2 regions of the Shewanella sp. SM71 genome follow, and region 2 is predicted to be linked to the other one. Evidence: predicted binding sites of a transcription regulator. Region 2 holds the regulator's gene; the other holds the start of a gene.
The links. The regulator sigma-54, encoded in region 2, starts transcription at its own class of promoters, with help from an activator protein. The targets are predictions, from matches to a motif close to GTTGGCACGNNNNTNGNNT.
Positions count from the first base shown of each region.

Region 1: glnA (glutamate--ammonia ligase) is a predicted target of sigma-54. The motif match lies at 3,652-3,670, and genes of this name have one in related genera.

Region 1 is NZ_JAKKRW010000010.1:166,016-171,368, reverse strand. Features, by position in the region: gene L5L97_RS12045 (hypothetical protein) at 1-773, shown strand, start outside; gene L5L97_RS12040 (hypothetical protein) at 956-1,828, shown strand; gene glnA (glutamate--ammonia ligase) at 2,155-3,564, opposite strand; gene typA (translational GTPase TypA) at 4,575-5,353, shown strand, end outside.
Region 2 is NZ_JAKKRW010000008.1:122,873-128,225, reverse strand. Features, by position in the region: gene rapZ (RNase adapter RapZ) at 1-770, opposite strand, end outside; gene ptsN (PTS IIA-like nitrogen regulatory protein PtsN) at 767-1,210, opposite strand; gene hpf (ribosome hibernation promoting factor) at 1,213-1,500, opposite strand; gene L5L97_RS10090 (RNA polymerase factor sigma-54) at 1,529-3,007, opposite strand; gene lptB (LPS export ABC transporter ATP-binding protein) at 3,115-3,846, opposite strand; gene lptA (lipopolysaccharide transport periplasmic protein LptA) at 3,843-4,397, opposite strand; gene lptC (LPS export ABC transporter periplasmic protein LptC) at 4,384-4,944, opposite strand; gene kdsC (3-deoxy-manno-octulosonate-8-phosphatase KdsC) at 4,941-5,353, opposite strand, start outside.

The DNA.
Region 1 (5,353 bases), on a different contig from region 2:
TGCAATTACCCAAAGAGGAGCAAGACCGGCTCTATCAGTTGCGTCAGCAGCGGGTGCGGGAGGCGCCCACGCTTTATGAGTGGGATATTCAGGTGGCGACTGTGTATGGCATGGGGTGGATCATGGTCCTTATTCCGTGCGGGATTACGGCTCTAGTTGGGTTGGTGACACGCTGGTATGGATTTGAACAATGGTATTATTTTCTCATCATAGTGATGATTTTTGGGCCATTTATGCGCTATCTCTGGTTGGCCGACAAACAGTACCACTATCGGCTCACCACAGAGGGGCTGGTCACCACTTATCATGATGCGATTCCGGATGCAGCCTACGCGGTAGTGCGGGGGCTGGCTTGGTTTGGAGTGGTGGTTTGTATTGTCGGCGTGGCGTTGTTAGGCCCGGCCGCCTTGGTCGGCGCGGGTGGTTTTGCCGTGATGGCATTTTTCTTCACCGGTTTTAAAAATATAGAGACAACTTACGAGAGTTCTATAAAGAATGGGCATCGTCATTTGATTAAGGTAACGCGGAATCGTCCATTTATTGCCTGCCAATCGGATGTACGAACAATGGGCTTACGCGCAAGCATTCGTCTTCATTGCCCATTGGATAAGATGCACACCATCTTATCATTACTGATGACGCAGTTACCTGATTCTGAAATCCGTGTATTTAAAAATGAGCGCGTGTTAGATGGCGTACCATTTGCGTCATTTGAGTCAGGCGAACCTGCCCAACTGTCAGATTTCGCCCCTGAGAATACCCATGCCGTCTAACGCTTTCTTTCGCGCCTGTTATTGGCGTGAGATTCGGTGTCATCAGTGGCAGCTTTGCCACCAAGATGCTAACAGGCCTTATAGCGGCAAGATCGTCAAGAGTGAGAAGACATTAAGTACGAGCTGTGTGGATAGGTTAACGATGACCGTGCAGTCCGTGGGCACAGCAAAGGAATAGCTATATGAATAAGAGAGCAGCGCCGCTGCAGTTGGCGTCGACAGAGCAAGAGACAAAACTGTTGGACGACAGTCGGTATGAAGACCTGCCGCGCACTGAGTACCTGCAATTACCCCAAGAGGAGCAAAGCCGGCTCAATATGCTACGTCAGCAGCGGGTGCGTGAGGCGCCCACGCTTTATGAGTGGGATATTCGGGTGGCGACTGTCTATGGTCTATTTTGGTTAACCTTCCTGATCCCGTGTGGTTGCTTAGCACTTATAGGGTGCTATTTGCTATCTGGCGATACTAGCTTGGGTATAGGGTTAATTATCATGGCTTCAATTATGTGCTTATCTGCTCGTTACCTCTGGTTTGCAGACAAACAGTACCATTATCGGCTCACCTCCGAGGGTTTAGTTACCACCTATCATGACGCGATTCCGGATGCAGCTTACGCGGTAGTGCGGGGGCTGGCTTGGTTTGGGGTTGTGGTTTGTATTGTCGGGGTGGCCTTTTTAGGCCCAGCAGCGCTGATTGGTGCAGGCGGAATGGCTCTGGGGGCATTTTTCTTTACTGGTTTTAAAAATGTAGAGACTACTTACGAGAGTCCTATAAAAAATGGGCATCGTCATTTGATTAAGGTAACGCGGAATCGTCCATTTATTGCCTGCCAATCGGATGTACGAACAATGGGGGTACGTGCAAGTATCCGTCTTCATTGCCCATTGGATAAGATACACATTATCTTGTCATTGCTGATGACGCAGTTACCTGATTCTGAAATCCGTGTATTTAAAAATGAGCGCGTGTTAGATGGTGTACCATTTGCGTCATTTGAGTCAGGCGAACCTGCCCAACTGGTAGATTTTGCCCCTGACAATAACCAGCCTAGTTGAATAAAGCGTGGACACTTAACAATAATGGCGCGGTAGTTAACTTCCGACTATATAGGTGGTTTTTCTGCTGCATCCATGTTTAGTTTAGATCGGTTTTTAACCATCTATCTCTATTGTTGCTGTTGCCGCGGTGTCTGGCGTGCCTTCTCTGAATGATAAAAGAGTGGTTGGCGATGATGCCTATTTAGAGAACAACGCGATGATTGAATCAGAATAAAAGTTGTATATACCTTCAAAATACAAAAAGCCCCGATAGCGTTGCTATCGAGGCTTTTATATTTTCTGTATCAATTACATAAAGCGAGCCGGTTATATAGCGATAGCCATTACAGGCTGTAGTACATTTCAAACTCAAGTGGGTGAGTTGTACGTGCTACGCGCTCAGCTTCTGCTGTTTTCAGTACGATATAAGATTGGATGAAATCTTCACTGAACACGCCGCCTTTAGTCAGGAACTCATGGTCAGCTTGCAGATTTTCAAGGGCGTTTTCTAATGACGTTGCCACTTGTGGGATTTCAGCCGCTTCTTCTGGAGGCAGATCGTACAGATCTTTGTCCATCGCTTCACCTGGGTGGATCTTGTTTTGGATACCGTCAAGACCCGCCATTAGTAGCGCTGCGAAACCTAAGTATGGGTTTGCATGTGGATCAGGGAAACGTGCTTCGATACGACGGCCTTTAGGGCTTGGTACCACTGGAATACGGATTGATGCAGAGCGGTTACGGGCAGAGTAGGCCAACATAACAGGTGCTTCAAAGTGTGGCACTAAACGCTTGTAAGAGTTCGTGCTTGGGTTAGTGAAAGCGTTCAGCGCGCGAGCGTGCTTGATGATACCACCTATGTAGTACAGAGCCGTTTCACTTAAACCTGCGTATTTGTCGCCAGCGAACAAGTTAACACCGTCTTTCGCCAGAGATTGGTGAACGTGCATGCCGCTACCGTTGTCACCAACGATGGGTTTAGGCATGAAAGTCGCAGTCTTGCCATAAGCGTGTGCCATGTTGTGCACTACGTACTTCAGAATTTGGATTTCATCCGCTTTCTTAGTCAAGGTGTTGAAGCGAGTGGCGATTTCGTTTTGACCTGCAGTCGCCACTTCGTGGTGATGCGCTTCAACCACTTGGCCCATTTCTTCGAGCACTAAACACATAGCGCTACGTAGGTCTTGTGATGAGTCAACCGGTGCAACTGGGAAGTAACCGCCTTTAACAAATGGACGGTGACCTGTGTTGCCGCCTTCGTAGCTAGTGCCTGAGTTCCAAGCCGCTTCTTTAGCGTCGATCTTAACGAAACAACCTGACATGTCAGTACCGAAACGGACATCGTCAAATAGGAAGAATTCTGGTTCTGGTCCAATCAATACAGTATCAGCGATACCAGTAGAGATCAGGTAAGCTTCTGCTTTTTTAGCAATTGAGCGTGGGTCACGGTCGTAACCTGTCATAGTACCGGGTTCAAGAATGTCACAACGGATCAGCGCTGTGGTTTCTTCGGTGAAAGGATCCAGTACAAATGTCGTTGGATCTGGCATCAGTACCATGTCTGATTCGTTAATGCCCTTCCAACCTGCGATAGAAGAACCGTCAAACATTTTGCCGTCTTCGAAGAAATCAGCATCTACCTGATGAGAAGGAATAGATACGTGCTGCTCTTTACCTTTAGTGTCGGTAAAACGTAAATCAACGAACTTAACTTCTAATTCTTCAAGTTGCTTTAAAACTGATTCAACTGACATTCTCAAGCCTCCGGTAGGGTAAAGGGATGCCCCTTCTATAATCTTTTAACTCAAGAGATTTATCTTGAGCCAAACTTACGAGCTATAAAGCGATATCCATGCCAATAATTTAACTTACTGATTAACATGGTTTAAAATCTTTGTTGCACTTAATTGGATTCGCGTGTGCACCATAATGGTGCTTTTGTCTGTGGCATTTTGGTGCATTACTCCATTTTGGTGCGCACTGAATTGATTCATGCAAACCTTAAGCTGGGATGCACAGCGATAACATGCACCGCTTATATGGCACTGAGATGGCAATGACGCTTTGGCTTTCACAGTATAAGTAAGTACTGCCTCACTGAAGCTCGCACATACTTGCAGCACAGAACGGGACTATTTACCACCGCATAACCGCCGCATAATTGTCATAAAACCACGCTAGTCTGTCCAACTATGCCACGCATTATCAATCCAATAGTGGTTTATTATCATATTATTAGGAAAGAGTTCGTTCTCATGTGCGAAATGTCTTTGCTGTTCACAGACCAAGTGAAATCAGTGATGCGTAAAAAGGTATCCCGTGACAATGAAGTGAGTCTTAATGTCATCGGATGTAAACGCCAACATGAACGTTAGATTAAGTGTGCCGCAGAATTTATTGCAGTGTGTTCACGTGGTAATTTCTCTGTATCTAAGTCGATTTTGCTGATGCTTAAATCGACATTAGCAGTGCTAACATTGAATACGAAAAATAGCAAATTCAGCTGCTTAACTCGGATTTTTCCTATGAATATGGCAATTAAACAGAGCGTTAACTCTGGCTACAGAGGATTTCATTCAGTGGATGATTGGCGGAAATTACCCAAGGATTGGCGGATTGTTTTATAAGTGTTCAAAAATAATCCTGTGCGCCAAGGCCGCTCTGGAGTAGAATGGCACGCTTTTTATTGTGGCGGATCGAGCTCGATCGCCATAACGAATTACTGAAATATCCCTATTTTTGTTTGATGGTAAGAGGTTTATCCGTGCTAGAGAATTTACGTAACATCGCCATTATTGCACACGTTGACCATGGCAAAACGACCCTGGTAGACAAGTTGCTGTCACAGTCAGGCACCCTTGCAACCCGAGGAGAAGCCACTGAGCGGGTGATGGACTCCAACGATCTTGAAAAGGAACGTGGGATCACGATTCTGGCAAAGAATACTGCCATCAAGTGGAACGACTACCGTATTAACATCGTTGATACCCCAGGCCACGCCGATTTCGGTGGTGAGGTTGAGCGTGTTCTGTCTATGGTTGACTCAGTATTATTGCTGGTTGATGCCGTTGATGGTCCAATGCCACAAACTCGCTTCGTAACGAAGAAAGCGTTTGCTCAAGGCCTAAAGCCAATCGTTGTTATCAACAAAATTGACCGTCCAGGTGCACGCCCAGATTGGGTTATTGACCAAGTATTCGACCTGTTCGATAACTTAGGTGCAACTGACGAGCAGCTAGATTTCCCAATCGTTTACGCTTCTGCGTTAAACGGTTTTGCAACTTTAGATCCGGATGTAGCGAGCGATGATATGACGCCGCTGTTCCAAACTATCGTTGAAAAAGTATCTTTCCCAGATGCTGACGCCGAAGGCGCGTTCCAGATGCAAATTTCGCAAATCGACTACAACTCATACGTGGGTGTTATCGGTATCGGCCGCATCAAGCGTGGTAGCGTTAAAACGAACCAACAAGTGACTATTATTGGCGCTGATGGCAAAACTCGTAACGGTAAAATGGGCCAAGTATTAGGTTACATGGGTCT
Region 2 (5,353 bases):
ACGTAAACCGATCTGTGCTGTCCACCTGTGCAGCCAATGGCTACCGTTAAATAACTGCGATTGTTACGCTCGAGGTGCGGCAGCCAAGTCTCCAGTAAATTTTCGATTTGCCAGATGAACTTATTGACCAGTGGTTGGCGATTTAAGAACTCAGCCACGGGTTCATCTAAGCCAGTCAATGGCCGCAGCGCCAACTCCCAGTGGGGATTGGGCAGGAAGCGTACATCGAACATAAAGTCGGCTTCGGTGGGCATTCCGTGCTTAAAGCCAAAGGACTCGAAGTTGATCACGAGTTCTTTATCGACACTACCAAGGAGAATTTGTCTGACTTGGTCGCTTAAATCATAGATATTCAAATTCGACGTATCTATGTAGTGATCGACCAGTTTTGACATAGGCTCAAGCAGTTTCCCCTCCAGCTTTATCGCTTCTTGCAAAGAGACTCGGCTCTTCGACAAAGGATGCAAACGGCGGGTTTCGCTGTAACGCTTGAGCAGAATTTTATCGCTGGAGTTAAGGAAGAAGCTCGTTAACTCAGTATCTGGAGGTAGGCTAGCGAGTTGTTTTACTAAGACCTTATCCTGCTCAGGCATGTTACGCACGTCGACACTGATGGCGACGAGATCGTTACTGCCTTTGAGTTGCTCAAGCAAACTGCCAATCAATGGCAAGGGAAGGTTATCGACACAATAATAGCCGAGATCTTCGAGTACCCTAAGGGCGACAGATTTGCCTGAGCCTGAGCGGCCCGACACTATGACCAGTTTCATCCAGTGATTACCTGATAGAGTTCCGTTTCATCATGCGTCTTGCGTAATTGCTTTAATATTTGCTTGTCGCTCAGCTTTTCGGCCATGCAAGACAAGGTACTTAAGTGCTGCTGACATTGGTCTGCAGGCACCAGTAGTGCAAATAAAATATCAACAGGTTGCTTATCGATAGCATCAAATGCTATCGGCTCTTCACACTTAATTAGTATGGCAATGGGCTGATCTATATCGGCTAGTCGACCATGTGGAATGGCGATGCCGTTACCTATACCTGTGCTCCCCATCTTTTCGCGCGCCACTAGGCTTTCGAATATCTCTTGAGATGAGAGGGTCGGGTACTGGGCAGCGACTAAGTCGCTGATGAGTTCCAGTACCTTTTTCTTGCTGCCCGGAGTGGCGCAGGTAGTGCACTCCGGCCGCAGTATGGTACAAAGTTCCATTATTAGTGTTTTGTTAACTTCTCTTTGTGTTTAATAACCTGACGGTCAAGCTTGTCAATCAGGGCGTCTATAGCGGCATACATGTCAGCATGCTCTGAAGTTGCAAAAACTTCACCACCTATGAGGTTTATTCTCGCTTCAGCAATCTGTTGCATTTTCTCAACATTGAGCACAACGTGCACATTATTGATCTGTTCGAAATGGCGTTCAAGTTTTGAAAACTTTTCTTCTACATATGCACGTAACGATTCGGTAATTTCGATATGGTGCCCACTTAGGTTTATTTGCATAGAAACGTCCTCCGATATCCACTGTAGGTTATAAACTTTTACGCTGATTAGAAGGTGGAATAAGCATAGCCTCTCGGTACTTCGCAATGGTTCTGCGGGCTACGTTGATCCCTTGTTCTGCCAGAAGTTGTGCCATCTTACTATCGCTTAATGGTTTTTTCTGGTTTTCCGCTGCCACCAGTTTCTTTATAAAGGCTCTGATTGCTGTGGATGAGCACTCACCACCATCGTCAGTACCGACGTGGCTAGAGAAGAAGTATTTTAGTTCAAAAAGTCCCTTAGGGGTATGCATGTATTTTTGAGTTGTGACCCGTGAGATGGTGGACTCATGCATTTCTACCGCTTCGGCAATATCGTTAAGCACCATAGGCTTCATGGCTTCTTCACCGTACTCAAAGAAACCCTGCTGATATTGCACTATGCAATTAGCAACTTTAAGCAAAGTATCGTTACGACTTTCTAGGCTCTTAATAAACCATTTAGCCTCTTGCAGATGGCCGCGAATAAATTGGCTATCGGCTTGGTTTTTGGTACTGCGTGCCATAGAAGCATAATGTTGATTTACATTGATTTTTGGCATGCAGTCAGGATTAAGCTCAACGACCCAGCGGCCATTTTTCTTCGACACAGACACATCTGGGATAACGTATTCGTCATTATTGGGCGTGATCAACAAACCTGGGCGAGGATTGAGGGTTTGGATGAGTGCTATACCATCCCTTAATTCATCCTCTTTTAATTTAGTCTTACGCATCAACAACCTAAAGTCTCGTGCGGCGATCAGATCTAAATGATCTTTGATCAGCATGCGGGCGTTTTCTAGGTTGGGCGTGTCAGCGGCGAAATGCGACAGTTGGATCAGCAGGCATTCACTTAAATCACGGGCGGCAACGCCTATGGGATCAAAATGCTGAATACGCTTGAGTACGGCTTCGACTTCGTCAAGCTCAACTTCAGGATTGCCCATGGCTTCGAGAATTTCTTCAGTGCTTTGGGTGAGATAGCCCTGATCGTCGATGGCATCAATAATGGCGGTGGCAATGGCTAAATCGGTTTCAGAAAACGGCGTGAGGTTTTTTTGCCATTCTAAGTGTTCGTACAAACCTTCACTGGTCTCGCCTTGGAAGGGCATATCGTCTTCACGACTGCCGCCGGGGCCTGAGTTTGGGGAGGCGGTAAACACTTCATCCCATGTGGTGTCCATGGGGAGCTCATCGGGCATGGATTCTTTGGTTAGCGACTCTGCCGTGTCTATGGTGGAGCTGTCTTTTTCTGGTGGCAGAGTGCTAGATTCACTGAAGTCCGTATCGGATAGCGTTTGGTTTACAGGGGTTTTAGTGGCGTCGAATTGATCCTCTTCCAGCTCGAGAAGGGGATTAGAATCTAATGCTTGCTGGATCTCTTGCTGCAGTTCTAATGACGACAGTTGCAACAGACGTATGGCCTGTTGTAATTGTGGCGTCATGGTTAACTGTTGACCCAGTTTGAGCTGGAGTGACGCTTTCATGTTACCGCTGATCCCTACGTTATTATTGTTGGATGAGGTCGCTTATTATTATCTTGAGTGAAGCCCAATGGCGGTATAAATTGCCTCCATTGGCTTCGCTCGATTAACTATAGCCTGAATTGTTCACCTAAGTACACAGCCCTAACTTGCTGATTGTCTAAGATCTCTGCTGGAGTTCCTTCGGCAATCAGGTTTCCGTGACTCACAATATAAGCATGTTCACATACATCTAATGTCTCGCGGACATTATGGTCTGTGATCAGTACGCCAAGGCCGCGACTTTTGAGTTGTTCGATAATCTTCTTGATGTCGATAACCGAAATAGGATCGACGCCGGCAAACGGTTCATCGAGCAAAATGAACTTAGGATTAGCGGCTAAAGCCCGCGCAATTTCGACGCGACGACGTTCGCCACCCGACAATGACATGCCTTGGCTGTCACGGATGTGGGTGATATGAAACTCTTCGAGCAGATGTTCTAGTTCTTCTTCTCGTTCTTCGTTTTTAAGTTCTTTACGAGTTTGCAGTACGGCCATGATGTTGTCATGAACAGTTAGCTTACGAAAGATACTGGCTTCTTGCGGTAAGTAACCTATGCCTTTGCGGGCACGCAGATGCATAGGATCTGCGGTTAAATCATCATCGTCGATAAAGATATGTCCCTTATCGCTCTTCACTAGCCCGACAACCATGTAAAAGGTCGTGGTTTTACCCGCGCCGTTTGGACCGAGTAGGCCAACGACTTGACCGGTTTTTACCGTCAGACTGACGTCTTTAACCACTTGGCGACTCTTGTAACTTTTAGCCAGATTTTGTGCTCTTAAGGTGATTTGGGTCATTTAGAGTCCTGCTTTTTTACAGGTTTATCCGCCGGAGCGTCTGATTTAGCATCATCTTGATAGTTTTCAGGCTGAATAATAGTGATCACGCGATCGTCACCACTGCCAGTACTCTCGGCCATCAATTTCTGTTGAATCATGTTATAGCGGATTAAATTGCCTGTAACTTGGCTACCTGCTTGATCTAATGACGCCATACCTTTCAGTGTTAAGGTGCGGCTTGCCATATCGTAACGAATTTCTTTCGCGCTGGCAGATGCAGGGCGGCCATCGTCTAATATTTGGCTATATGTAGCAGGGTTGCCTGTGGCGACCAAAGTTTTGCTATTTTCACCTTCAGCGGAAAATGCACGCAGTTCATTTGCTTGGATTTTTATTGAGCCTTGGGTAACTTCAACCGGACCAAAGAAAATGATCTGGTTGTTTTTGATATCCGCAGTTTGGCTCACTGCTTTAATTTTGACTTCTTGCTTTAAGTCGCCGACTTTCGCGAAAGCACTCATGCTCATAATTAGCATTAGGCTGGCAAGTAATACGTTATTTTGCTTCATATGTTCCTACTACCTGACTGGTCAATTGCACTTCTTGCGCGTTGAGGTCGGCATAAAGGCCTTGGCCTTGAATATTAAAATCTTTCCCTGTGACGTAAATGGTACGGTCAGAGGTCATTATCATAGTGTTGAGATCGAGTTCCAGATAACTGGTGGACAAGGTCTGAATCGGTTCTTCTGGGCTAATGGCATCGATAATAACATTATTTTCTAATACAACCTTGCCAGTTTCCTTGTTTAGCTTGCCCTGATCTGCCCTGAGTTGCCATTGTGCTTTACCTTGGTCTGGATAAACAAGATAAACAGGTTGAGTAAAGAAAGTTTGATTCGTTGAATCATAATGTTCCATGTGTTTCGCCGTCACACGGCTATTCACTAGTCCTTGCTCATTGAACTCAACACTGCGCAGATCTTCAACGATGAAATCTGGGGTATTTTGATCTTTTACTCTGTTATCGGAATCACCGCTGTGTTTGTTCTGGACCTGCCAGTAAAGCGCTAGTGCGGTTCCAAAAAAAGCGATAATCGCGAGTGTCACACGACTCATATACTCATTCCATGGGCCGAAGTGAATTTATTTTGACTTAGGAGTAACAGATCTGTGAGTTCACGCAGTGCACCGTGGCCACCATTGAGCGTAGTCACAAAATGGGCGTGTTGGCGTACATAGGGGTGGCCGTCAGCAACACTGACCGCTAAACCGACGACATTCATCACGGGAAGATCGACAATATCATCACCGATATAAGCCACTTCTTCTGGGGTGACACCATAAAGTGCGAGCAATGCTTCATAGGGCTCGAACTTATTGTCTACGCCTTGGTAAATATGGGTAACACCAAGGGCTGTCATACGGTTTTCAACGATTTTGGATTGACGTCCTGTGATCACGGCGAGGTTGAAACCGCTGGTGAGGAGTGAGCGCACGCCATAACCATCGCGGGTATGGAAGGCTT